Linked DNA regions of Paludibaculum fermentans. The protein of the gene in region 2 interacts with the protein of the main gene of each other region in a pairwise test. Links are inferred from orthologs where the notes say so. Each region holds a gene or a part of one and is shown on either strand. Other genes may lie near its edges.

Region 1 (5,987 bases), 4.4 Mb from region 2 along the record:
CCCCATGGCCATGACAAGACTGATTCGTGACTGCCCGGCCGCCTGATAGACCTGCCACACGTTGGGTGCGGTCATGGCCACAAACAGCCACGGGCAGACGAGGTAGGCGGTGCACGCAAAGACGAGCCACCCGTTCTCCCACTTCCAGCCACGCATCAGCTTCATGGGCGCCATGAAGCCGCCCTGGCAGAGCCCTGCTGCGAGCACGAGCAGCCAGCCGGTCATCGCGCCAACACTTTCTGAAGGGCCTCCACCAGCAGTTGAAGGTCGGATTCATCGCTGTAGTAGTGAACGGACGCTCGCACGCGCCCGTCCCCGCCCCAGACCACGACGCCGTGTTCGCCCAACTGCCGCATAATCTGTTCACCCTCCGGATGCTCGAATGAGACGATGCCCGATGTGTAATCATCGCCCTCCGGCGTCAGCAGCGGCAGGCCCAGGGCCGCAAGGCGCTCGCGCAAATGGCGCGTAAGTAAGTCCGCCCGCTTCCGTTCAACAGCAAGATCCAGGCTGAGCAGCCATTTCAGTGACGCGGTGATGGCGTAAAGCGCTGCGAAGTTGGGCATGCCGGCAACGAGGCAAGCCGCGCCAGACTTCAGATCGTACGTCCCTGTCCGCACCGCAGCCATGGCATTGTCCACTGAATACCAGCCGACACCCGCCAGGGCGAACCGCTCACGAAGCAGGGGGGACATGTAAGTCACGGCCGCGCCGTGCAAGCCCAGCAGCCATTTGAAGGTGCTGGCCATCAGGAAATCGACGCCGGCCAGCGGAACAGGGCAGCGCCCCAGCGCCTGTGTCGCGTCGACGCACAACACTCCGCCCACCGCGTGGACAGCGTCTCCCAACGCTTCTGTATGGGGAAACCACGCGCCGGTCTTATAGCTCACCTGGCTGACGGTCACCAGCCGGGTCCGCCTGTCAATGGCGGCGGTAAAGTCCTCAAGCTGCAACGCGCCGCCGTGTGAGGCCACCACTTGTACATCGACGCCGCGCTCCCGCAGCGCGAGCCACGGCAAAAGGTTGGAGGGGAACTCGAGGTCCGTCGTCACCACGCGGTCGCCCGCCTGCCACGGCAGTGACGCAGCCAGGATATTCAATGCATCCGAAGCGGTGGGGAGGAAGACGGTGTCCGTCACCGGAGCGCCCAACAGATCCGCCGCCAATGCCCGCGCCTCCGTCTCAATTCCGAAATGCCTGAGCCGGCCAGGGGTCCCTCTTCCCTTCTCCCGCAGATACTCTGCGACGGCTTCCGTCACGCCGGGTGCCGGCAAGCCCTCCGCCGCGGTATCGAGATACCCGCCTATCACGGCACGTGGAAACAGTTCACGGCAGCTCATATCAGAATCCGCGGATGATTTCCTTGTAGACTTTCACGGCCTGTACCACCTGATCCATGGCAACATACTCGGCCGCCGTGTGTGCCTGATCGATGGAGCCAGGACCCATGACAATACTCGGGATGCCCGCGCGCGTGAACTTGCTCGCGTCACTCCCAAAAGGCACACCGGCAGGCTCGGCAGGCAGGCCCAGCCGCTCCAGCGCCTGTTGGGCGGTCCGCACGATATGGCTGTCCGGCGAAGTCTCCATGGGCCAATCCTCCAGCAGAGTCGTGTGCGTGATCTGCATGTCAGGGAACTGCGTGCGCAGGGTCTCCGACAGTTTTTCATACTGGCGCTGGATCGCCGGCGGCTCTTCGCCGGGCACCAGGCGGCGGTCGATCTCGACCTGGCACTGCTCCGGAACGATATTGACCTGCGCTCCGCCGCGGATGAGGCCCACGTTGAGGGTCGGCTCACCAACCAGGGGATGCTTCACCATCCGCAGAGACGCGTCCCCTTCTTCCATCACCACGATCAGGCGAGCCATGCGAGAGATGGCGTTGATACCCAGGTGCGGTGTGGAGCTATGCGCGGCGCGGCCGCCGATCGCTACCCGCCAACGCAGGCAACCCTTGCTCGCCACCACCAGGCGCAATTCCGTCGGCTCCGCGACGATGGCCGCTTCCGCCGTGAAGTGCTCGCACAGGTAAGCTGCGCCCCGGTATGTTGCCTCCTCGTCCATCGTTGCCGCCAGGACGACATCAACGGAAGGAACATAACCTTCCGCGTGCAGTTCCACCAGCGCGTGCATCATGGCCGCCAGGCCACCCTTGGTGTCGCATGCGCCGCGGCCATAGACGAGGCCCTGCAGAATGGATGGCTCAAAGGGAGGCGACACCATGTTCTCCACCCCGGCCGTGTCGACATGCGCCTCCAGCATCAGCCGGCGCGAACGATCGCGGCCTGGAAGCGTTGCCAGCAGATTCGGACGCTCAGGGAAGACCTCCACCAGTTCCGCCTGAATGCCGGCGGCGGCGAAGAAATCATGAATCCAGGCCTGAATGCGGCCCTCGGGTTGGCCCGAGGCGTATGCCGGATTCACGCTGTTGATGCGGATCAACTCCTGGAGAGTAGTAATGACGGATTGTGGTCTCATTACCGGACGGGGCTCCAGCTCTGCAGTTCAACATCACGGCCCGATCGTGCGGATTCCACCAGCGCCAGGGCCGTGCGCATGGTGTTCGTCGCTTCCTGCAGCGTGATGGCCGAGATCGCCTGCCCGCTTGCGAGGCAGCGGTAGAAGTACAGCAGTTCGTTCAGCAGCGCACCATGCGCGGCGCCATACATCCGGGTCTCATAGCCCGCATCGGGCGCTGAGTACCCCTGCTCCGACCAGACGCTCAGTCCGGCAGGCTGCATCGACAACGACATGCTGCCCAACTCGCCTGTGATCTGGAGTCCATCGTCCAGACCTACACCCGCGGCGTCCGGCAAGAGCCAGTTGGTCTCCACCCGGCCAATCGCACCGCTGGCGAACTCAAGGATGCCCATCACCCAGTCGGGATTCAGGGTGGAATGAATCTTGCGTTCGAAGCCACGCACGCGCACCACAGGCGACCGGTCGAGGCTCAGCAGAATGTCGATGTCGTGGACACAATTGCAGAGCGCGGGATGCGTACGCTCGTACATATGGAAGCCACCCCGCATGCGGCCGCGTTTGGCGCTCATGGCGACAATCCGGCCGATCCGCCCGGCCGCGGTTTCCTCCCGCAGCACGGCGTAACGGGGGTCGAAGCGCAGCAGGTGGCCGACCATCAGCGCACGGCCCGACGATTGCGCCGCCTCGGTCATGGCCGCGCAGTCTTCCAACGAAGTGGCGAACGGCTTTTCGACCAGCACGTCTTTACCCGCCTGCAAGGCGGCAATGACAGGCCCTCGGTGGCAATGCTCCGGAGTCGCGACATGGACCACGTCCACGCCGGCCGCCAGCAACTCCTCAAGGCTCCGCGCCACCATCGGAATCTGGTACTTCGCTGCCAGCGACGACGCGCGCGCAACGTCCAGGTCGAACACCGCAGCCACGGCCACACCTGGCACCGCCTGCAGGGCGGAGAGATGGCTCTCCCCGAAAAGGCCGCAGCCCACCAGCCCCGTTCGAAATTCCTTCATGCCTTCTCCTTCGTGGAACCGATCGGAGCGCCTCCACGCAATTCAGCCATCACCTGCTCGCAGTTCAGCACCTTCTCCAGCAGGTCGATCGGCGTGTAGTAGTAGTGATTCGAGGCTTCGTAGCCGATCAATGACTCCTCGCGCACCACCGCGTACTGCTGTAGCGCCAGCACCCGCTCGCGCTCGGCGATGGCGATCAACCGCGCCCGGATCTGCTTCTCGCGCTCCGCCGCCGCACCCGGCGCCTCGTCGCGCAGAAGGTAGAACTCCAACTGATTCGCCGTACTCTCAAAGTGCGTGTGGCAGGTGCGCGCAATTGCGAGCTCCAGGGCCGCCTCTTTGCCGGCCAGCCGGATCTTCTCCAAAATCGCCACACCATCGCCCCAGTGCTTCGCCAACTTTGCCATCAGGTCCCGCACTGTCTCAGCAGGATAGGCGCCCTTCCACGACTTGTAGGCGTCATAGGGAAACAGGATCATGCCCGGCGCCAGCCCTGTCGGCTGCAGGCGCAGCGGGTTGGCCGGCCCATGCTGCACGGGCAGTACATAGATCGCTACCCCATACGGAAACGACTGGAACGCCTCACTGAATACCGTCCACGCGCTGACCGCTTCCTTGGCCCCCTCCACGCCGTACAACCGCGTCGCCTCGTGCATCAGGATCTGGTCGCGCGACGGCCTCGGCTCAAACGCGTACGCCGACGACGCGCGGAGATTCGACGACGGGTATCCGCCGCAGGTCCACGACGCCATCACGCCGGTGATGCCTTCCTGGGCCAGGTTCTCGCAGTGGTCCAGCACCAGCGGCAGCACCGGAATGTACGGGACCGCCGAAATCTCCCATGTGTTGTTGAACTGCGTTTTGGCGATCGCACCCAGCCCGCGTTCCTTGGCGAGCTTCCAGTTCCGGCTCGCCCGCGGGCCCGGCCCCACCACCGACATCGAGTACTCGCCGACCTCTGTCTTCACGCCGCCGCGGAACACCGGTTGCGACCACTCGCTGATGCTGATGACACTGGTGTCCTTCGGCAGTTTTGGGATCAGGCTCTTCGCCATGGGCGTGCCCCAACCCCAGTCATAGGACATGATCTCGGCGGTCCTGCTGTGCTCGCGCACCCCGTCACGCAGGGTCTGGATGAACTCGGCGATCGTGTCGGCGCCAGTCCTCTGCGAACAACGCGGGCAGCCCGTCGCCTTCGGATCGCGGTCGCCCCATGCGCCGCCATGCGAGAAGCAGTTCGTGTGATTCTCCGACATCGTGATCGTCAGGATTCCACCGAGTCCCGGAGCCTTCTGGAACACGTGGCCGATGCTCTCGCGCAGCCAGTCGCGCACCTCCTGGGTTGAGGTGCACATCGCAAAGACATTCTTGTCCTGCGTACCCTTCAGGCCCGGATGCTTCGCGAAGAACTCAGCGGGCATCGCGCGTGGCTCGTTCAGGTAAAGGTAGATGTTCAGGCCGTAGCGCCCGGCCCGCTCCACCAGAGCGTTCAGATTCCGGATCCGCGTCTCCCAGCCCTTGCCGAACTCGGGAAAGCGGTGGGCCGGAGCCAGCGTGTTCAAGACACCCTGGATCCAGACGCCATCGGCGCCGCCGTCCGCCGCACGGTCCAGGTACCCATCCGGCAGGCCCGCCGCATCGCCTTCCATCAGCGGATCACCGTAAAGCGCAAAATACGAATACAGGAACCGTGGCGCCCAGATCTCCTTCGTCGAGGTCTTGCCCGCCGGCCACTGCTGCTGGCTTCGCAATGCGTACAATCCACGGATGGCGGCGCGTTCCGTCACCGCTGTGATACGCGCTCCCTCAGCGGTGGGCTCCACGGTGAAGCTGCCGGCGCTGCCGGCTTCGGTCAGCACAACCTCAATGCGCTTCCCACGCCCGCCCGCCTGGCCGAAACGCCGCGCCGCCGCAGCCAGCGCGGATCGCCCCTGCGGCACTTGCACCTGCCAGCCGGGCCCCGCCTCCAGCGCCGACAACTGTTCGACGAAGGCGAAGCGCGGCTGCCCCAGGCTCTTCACCCCGCCGGGCAGTGCCCGGCTGAGACTCGAGTGGATCGCCGCGGCCTTCGTCCGCTCCTGCGCACTCGGGGCCGTGTACCTCAGTTCCTCGCATGCCGGCTTGGCCAGGCCCAGCTTATGCTCGAGAAAATCGTCTTCCTTCAACGTGAACTCAAAGCGTTCCGCATCCCAGCCCAGCAACTGGATGATCTGCGCCTCCGGCAACACATGCCAGTTCTGCTTGATCACCGTGATGTAGATCCGCCGCTGCGTATCCGCACTGACCGGCCGCTTCGCCGGCAAACCCATCTCCGAACCGAGCTGGGCCAGATCCGATGGCTGCGCTTTCACCACCTGCGCCATCCGGTCCAGGTTCACCAGGTCCCAGTTCCGCCAGACGAACTGATACAGGCGATTTGGGAAATGCGGTTCCGGCACCGCGCGGACCGGAGGCAACGCCGCGTGAGCGTTGCCTCCCCAGGGCCACAACAGTGCC
Region 2 (5,710 bases):
CGCTCACCGACAACAGGACCATTGCGCTCACCCACTTCACGGTCAGCAATCGCGACGAAAAGCCGCTGCTGCGCATCTCCACAGCCGGCAGCGTGGATGACGGCAAAAGCACCCTCATCGGCCGCCTTCTCTTTGATACGAAGACGGTTTGGGAAGACAACCTCGAAGAGATCAGCAAGAGCAAGGTGAACCGCGCCAGCCACGGGCTGGACCTCTCCCTGCTCACCGACGGCCTGCGCGCCGAGCGCGAGCAGGGCATCACCATCGACGTCGCCTACCGCTACTTCTCTACCCCCAAGCGCCAGTTCATCGTCGCCGACACGCCCGGCCACGAGCAGTACACGCGCAACATGGCCACCGGCGCCTCCACCTGCGACCTGGCCATCATCCTGCTCGACGCCCGCAAAGGCGTCCTGGAGCAGTCGCGCCGCCATTCGCGCATCGCCTGGCTCCTCGGAGTCCGCCATCTGGTCTTTGCCGTCAACAAGATGGACCTCGTCGACTTCAGCCATGAGGTCTTCGACGATATCCGCGCCCACGCCACCCACCTGCTGTCCGGCATGGACGGCGTGATCGCCGACTTCATCCCGCTCAGCGCTCTCGATGGCGACAACGTCGTCACTCGCAGCGAACGCACCTCCTGGTACAAGGGGCCCAGCCTGCTCGAGCTTCTCGAAACGGTCGATCCGCCCCATGTGGCGGCCGCTCTGCCCTTCCGCATGAGCGTACAGATGGTCATCCGGCCCCACCTCGATTTCCGCGGCTATGCCGGCCAGTTGGCCAGCGGTTGGATCCGCGTCGGTGACCCCATCGTCGCCCTGCCCAGCGGCAAGAGCAGCCGGGTCAAGCGCATCGTCACTTTCGACGGCGATCTGACTGAGGCATTTGCCCCTATGTCGATCACCCTGGAACTGGAAGACGAGCTCGACATCGCCCGCGGCGACCTGCTTGCCTCGCCTGCCACGGCACCCAAGGTGGCCCGCCGCCTCCGCACCACCCTGGTCTGGATGAGCGAGGTGCCGCTCGACAAACAAAAGACTTATTTGCTCCAGCACGGCACTCGCGTGGTGCCTGCCCGCCTGAACGGGGAAGCGCTGGCTTTGAACGGCATCGGTCCGGTGGAAGTGGAAACTGCGGAACTGCTGCCTTACGACACCTACCGCGAAAACCGCTCCACCGGCGGCTTCATCCTCATCGACACCATCTCGAATCTCACGCTCGCCTCCGGGCTGATCGAGGGCGAGGTGCGCGAAGAGGAAGAAACCCTGGAGAGCTTCTCCGACGCACCCTTCACGCCGGCCGAGCGCCGCAAGCTCCGCGCCCTGCTGGCCCACATGAAGCGCTTTGGCTTCAGCTTCGACCACGAGGATTTCGAACTGGGAGAGGGCATCTGATCATGCGCGATCCGTTGACGCAAGCTACGGCAGTCATTGAACATGCGCTCAGCCAGGGCGGCCGGCCCGGCTTCACCTGCAGCTTTCAGGCGGAAGATGTCGCCGTACTTCACCTGCTGCGGCAGCAGAGCCCAAACGTGCCGGTGATGTTCCTGGAGACCGGCTACCACTTCGCCGAAGTGATCGAATATCGCGACAGGCTGGCCGGGGAATGGGGCTTGAACCTCGTCAACCTCGAGGCTAAACAGAGCGTCGCCGGCCAGGAATCGCAGTTCGGCATTCTCAACCAGACCGACCCGGCCCGCTGCTGCCACCTGCGCAAAGTGGAGCCGCTCATCGCCGGCTTAACCGATGTGGATGTGTGGTTTACGGGCCTGCGCCGCGAACAGAGCCCCACCCGGGCCAACCTCCAGCCGGAAGAGCAGCATCGCTTCCCCACGGGACTGACCCTCAAAAAAGTAAGCCCCATCTACGACTGGACCAACGCCGAAGTCTTTGCCTACCTTGCGGCTAACGACATTCCAGTACTTTCCTTGTATGATCAGGGCTACACCAGCATCGGCTGCGAGCCCTGCACCGCCAAACCCGAGCCCGGGGAACACGCCCGAGCCGGCCGCTGGGGTGGCCGCAAGTTGGAATGTGGTCTGCACACCGTAACCGTCAAGGAAGCATGAGATGGAAGCGCTGCTGGGCTTCGGTATCGCGCTGGTAGTGGGCCTTACCGGTATGGGCGGCGGGCCTTTGGCTGCTCCGTTGCTCATGCTCGTCCTGGGTGTGCCCACGACCGAAGCCGTTGGCACATCTCTTCTGTTTGTAACGATTACCAAGTCGGCTGCGGCGCTGGTCTACTGGTCGCGCGGCCACGTCGACTGGCCCAACCTGCGCCGGCTGCTGTACGGCGGTTTGCCGGGCGTCTTCATCGGCTCCATCCTGCTGCAGCGCATGAGCAAGCACGCCAGCCTGCAGCCCGTGGTGCTCACCGTCATCGGCTTCATCATCGCCGTGATGGCGCTGCTCAGCCTCTACAAGGCATTTCGCAAGACGGAGATCGAAGACCGGGTCGACAAGCCCGGTGCGCTGCCCTGGGCCGCCTTCCCCATCGGCTTGGAAGTCGGCTTCTCCTCGGCCGGCGCCGGCGCCCTGACCAGCCTTTCTCTACTGCAGTTTACGCGCCTGACGCCGGCTCGCATCGTGGGCACGGATCTGGTCTTTGGCCTCTCCATCGCCGCCCTGGGCGGTGGCATCCAGTTCATCTCCGGCAACGTCAATCAACACCTCCTGCTGGTCCTCTCCTCCGGCGGCGTCTTCGGAGCTCTTTGCGGAGCCTGGCTCGGCACCAGAATCCCGGCTCGCGCGCTGCGCCTCGCCCTCTCCGCCATCATGATCATCCTGGGACAACAACTGCTGTGGAAGGGCATCACGGCCCTCGCCCGCTAGTCCGGCCTGTATTTCCAACGCGTCCGCCCCGCGCGTGGCATCCTACTCATTAGGAATCGTCCGCGTGATCCTTCTCACCAATGTCACCAAGGAGTTCGACGGCAAGCGCAAGGTCCGTGCTTTGGCCGGCGTCAATCTCCACATCCGTAAGGGAGAAATGGTCTCGCTGGTCGGACCGTCCGGCTCCGGCAAGTCCACCCTGCTGAACCTGATCGGCACCCTCGACCAGCCCAGCTCCGGGCAGATCGCCCTGGACGGCCAAGTCCTGGCCGGTGTGGCCGACGACGAGCTCACCCGCGTCCGGCGCGACAAGATCGGGTTCATCTTCCAGTTTTTCAACCTGTTACCGTCCTTGAGCTGCCTGGAGAACGTCTCACTGCCGCTGCACCTGCGCGGCTGGAATCGCAAGCAGATCAAGGAGCGGGCGTCGGAACTGCTCGACCTGGTCGGCCTCACCCAACGCAAGGATCACCTGCCCGACGAACTTTCCGGCGGCGAACGGCAACGTGTGGCCATCGCCCGCGCCCTCTCTGTCTACCCGCCCATCCTGCTCGCCGACGAACCCACGGGCAACCTCGATACGCATACCGGCGGTGAGATCCTGGCCCTCGTCCGCGACTTGCACGAACGCCTGGGCGCCACGGTCCTCATGGTGACCCACGACCGTGCCGTGGCCGAGAGCTGCCCGCGCACCGTCACCCTTCGCGATGGCCTGGTCGTCGACGACGTCTCCCGGCGGTAACCCACTCATGCTGCTGCGCTTGATCACCTGGCCGTATGTCCGCAAGCACCTGCTGCGCTGCGCCCTCACCACGGCCGGCATCGTTCTGGGCGTCGCCGTCTTCGTCGGCATGCACACCGCGAACCAGAGCGTCCTGTTTGCCTTCAACCGCACCGTCGACAAGATCGCCGGCACCACCCAACTCCAGGTGACCGCAGGGGAAACCGGCTTCCCGGAAGAAGTGCTGGAACGCGTCCAGGCCCACCCCGGCGTCGGTGTCGCCGCGCCCGTGATCGAAGCCACGGTGCAAACCGGACTCAAAGGGGAAGGCAACCTCCTGGTGCTCGGCGTCGACATGACCGGCGACCGCAACCTGCGCGACTACGAACTGGAGAAAGCCGACGAGGCCATCATTGACGACCCGCTCGTCTTTCTGGCCCAGCCGGACTCGGTCATCGTCAGCGAGAAGTTCTGCCAGCGCAACGGCTTAAAGCTGAACGACCACCTCACCATGCGCACCATGGAGGGACCCAAGCAGTTCACCATCCGCGGCGTCATGCAGGGCGATGGGCTCGCTGCGGCCTATGGCGGCAATCTGGCCATTATGGATATTTATGCCGCCCAGATGGTCTTCGGCCGCGGCCGCACGTTCGACCGCATCGATCTCTCCGTCGCCGAGGGGCAGCAAGTGGGCCAGGTCCGCAAGACGCTCCAAGCGGCGCTCGGACCGGGACTCCAAGTGGACCCTCCCAATTCGCGCGGCCAGCAGTTCGAGGCGATGGCCAAAATCTACTCGGTCAGCGCCAACATCAGCAGCCTGTTCGCCCTGTTCATCGGCCTGTTCCTGATCTACAACACGTTCTCGATCGCTGTCACCCAGCGGCGCAGCGAGATCGGGATCCTGCGCGCCCTCGGCGCCACCCAAGGTCAGGTGAAGCGCCTGTTCCTGCTGGAAAGCGGCATCGCCGGGCTGCTGGGCTCGCTGGTGGGCCTCGGCTTCGGGTTGCTCATCGCCCGCGGCATGGCTCGCTATATCAGTGATTTCATGGGCGAAGTCTATGGAGTCGCACAGCGTGCCGAGGAGATTTCCGCCGATCCGCGCCTGCTCGCCACCGCCCTGTTCCTGGGCGTTGCCACCAGCTTGATTGCCGGCTGGATCCCGGCCCGCAACGCCGCGGCCGTCGATCCCGTGAAGGCCCTCCAGAAGGGGCGTGTCCAGGTGATCACCGAGGGGGAGAACCGCATGCGGCTCTGGTCGGCCCTCTCCTGCCTGGCCCTGGCCGTCGTCTCTATCTTCTTCAGCCAGCAGCCTTTGTTCCTCTACTCGGGCTATCTGCTCAGCGTCCTGGCGGCGCTGCTGCTCACCCCGGCTCTCTGCAGTTGGCTCGCTTCGCTGCTGCGGCCCGTGATGAAGTTCCTACGGCCCGTGGAAGGCGCCCTCGCCGCCGACAGCATCCTGCAGTCTCCGCGCCGGACGTCGGGGACAGTGGCCGCTCTTTCCCTCTCGGTCGCCCTGGTGATCGGGTTGGGCGGCGTCTCGAAGGCCAGCTACGAAACCATCTTGAATTGGGCGGATGCCGCCTTGAACCCTGACCTCTTTGTCAGTAGTTCGCAGGGCATCACCCAGCGCAGCTTCCGCTTCCCGTCCGCCCTGGGTGAGGAGATCCGCGCCGTCGAGGGCATCGACGAGATCCAGGCCGTGCGGACGGCGCGCATCGTCCATGAAGGTACGCCCGTCATGCTGGTGGCGGCCGAGGTTCACCGGCTCGCCAAGCGTGTGAAAATGCAGGTACTCGAAGGTGATCCCAAGACCATGTACCAGAGCGTTGAGCGCGGCCAGGGCGTGGTCATCAGTGACAACTTCGCCCTCCTGCGGAATGTTCACCAGGGCGATACGCTCCACATCATGACGCCCTCCGGCCAACTGGACATGCCCGTCTTGGGCGTCGTGGTCGACTACAGCGACCAGCAGGGCACCATCCTGATGGATCGCCGGGTCTTCGTAAAGTACTGGAAAGACGACACCATTAACGTTTTTCGCGTCTACCTCAAGCGCGGCTATACCCAGCAGGCCGTCCGGCAGGAGCTGCTGCGCCGCTTTGGCGAGCGCACGCGCTTCTTCGTCCTCACCAACGGCGAGATCCGGGCGTTCATTCTG

Evidence for each region. Proteins that work in one complex are often made in the same cells at the same time.
Region 1: the proteins of IRI77_RS26715 (region 2) and IRI77_RS09395 interact in binary tests that used the Escherichia coli proteins (3 or more experiments, as listed by UniProt). The link is inferred for Paludibaculum fermentans from one-to-one orthologs.

The regions. Positions count from the first base shown.
Region 1 is NZ_CP063849.1:2,372,650-2,378,636, forward strand. What follows is about bases 1,485-4,484. They hold IRI77_RS09395 (Gfo/Idh/MocA family protein), read right to left. Parts: upstream 3,492-4,484; coding sequence 2,478-3,491; downstream 1,485-2,477. Other genes in these bases: IRI77_RS09390 (M20 family metallopeptidase), read right to left, coding at 1,485-2,478; IRI77_RS09400 (hypothetical protein), read right to left, coding at 3,488-4,484. In the rest of the region: IRI77_RS09380 (L-rhamnose/proton symporter RhaT), read right to left, coding at 1-225; IRI77_RS09385 (aminotransferase class V-fold PLP-dependent enzyme), read right to left, coding at 222-1,340; more of IRI77_RS09390, read right to left, coding at 1,342-1,484; more of IRI77_RS09400, read right to left, coding at 4,485-5,987. UniProt on the Escherichia coli protein: Hydratase involved in the degradation of sialic acids. Catalyzes the reversible conversion of the dehydrated form of N-acetylneuraminate (Neu5Ac), 2,7-anhydro-N-acetylneuraminate (2,7-AN), to Neu5Ac.
Region 2 is NZ_CP063849.1:6,756,577-6,762,286, forward strand. What follows is about bases 2,012-4,734. They hold IRI77_RS26715 (ABC transporter ATP-binding protein), read left to right. Parts: upstream 2,012-2,895; coding sequence 2,896-3,573; downstream 3,574-4,734. Other genes in these bases: IRI77_RS26705 (phosphoadenylyl-sulfate reductase), read left to right, coding at 2,012-2,068; IRI77_RS26710 (sulfite exporter TauE/SafE family protein), read left to right, coding at 2,070-2,831; IRI77_RS26720 (ABC transporter permease), read left to right, coding at 3,581-4,734. Also shown: IRI77_RS26700 (sulfate adenylyltransferase subunit 1), read left to right, coding at 1-1,394; more of IRI77_RS26705, read left to right, coding at 1,397-2,011; more of IRI77_RS26720, read left to right, coding at 4,735-5,710. UniProt on the Escherichia coli protein: Part of the ABC transporter complex MetNIQ involved in methionine import. Responsible for energy coupling to the transport system. It has also been shown to be involved in formyl-L-methionine transport.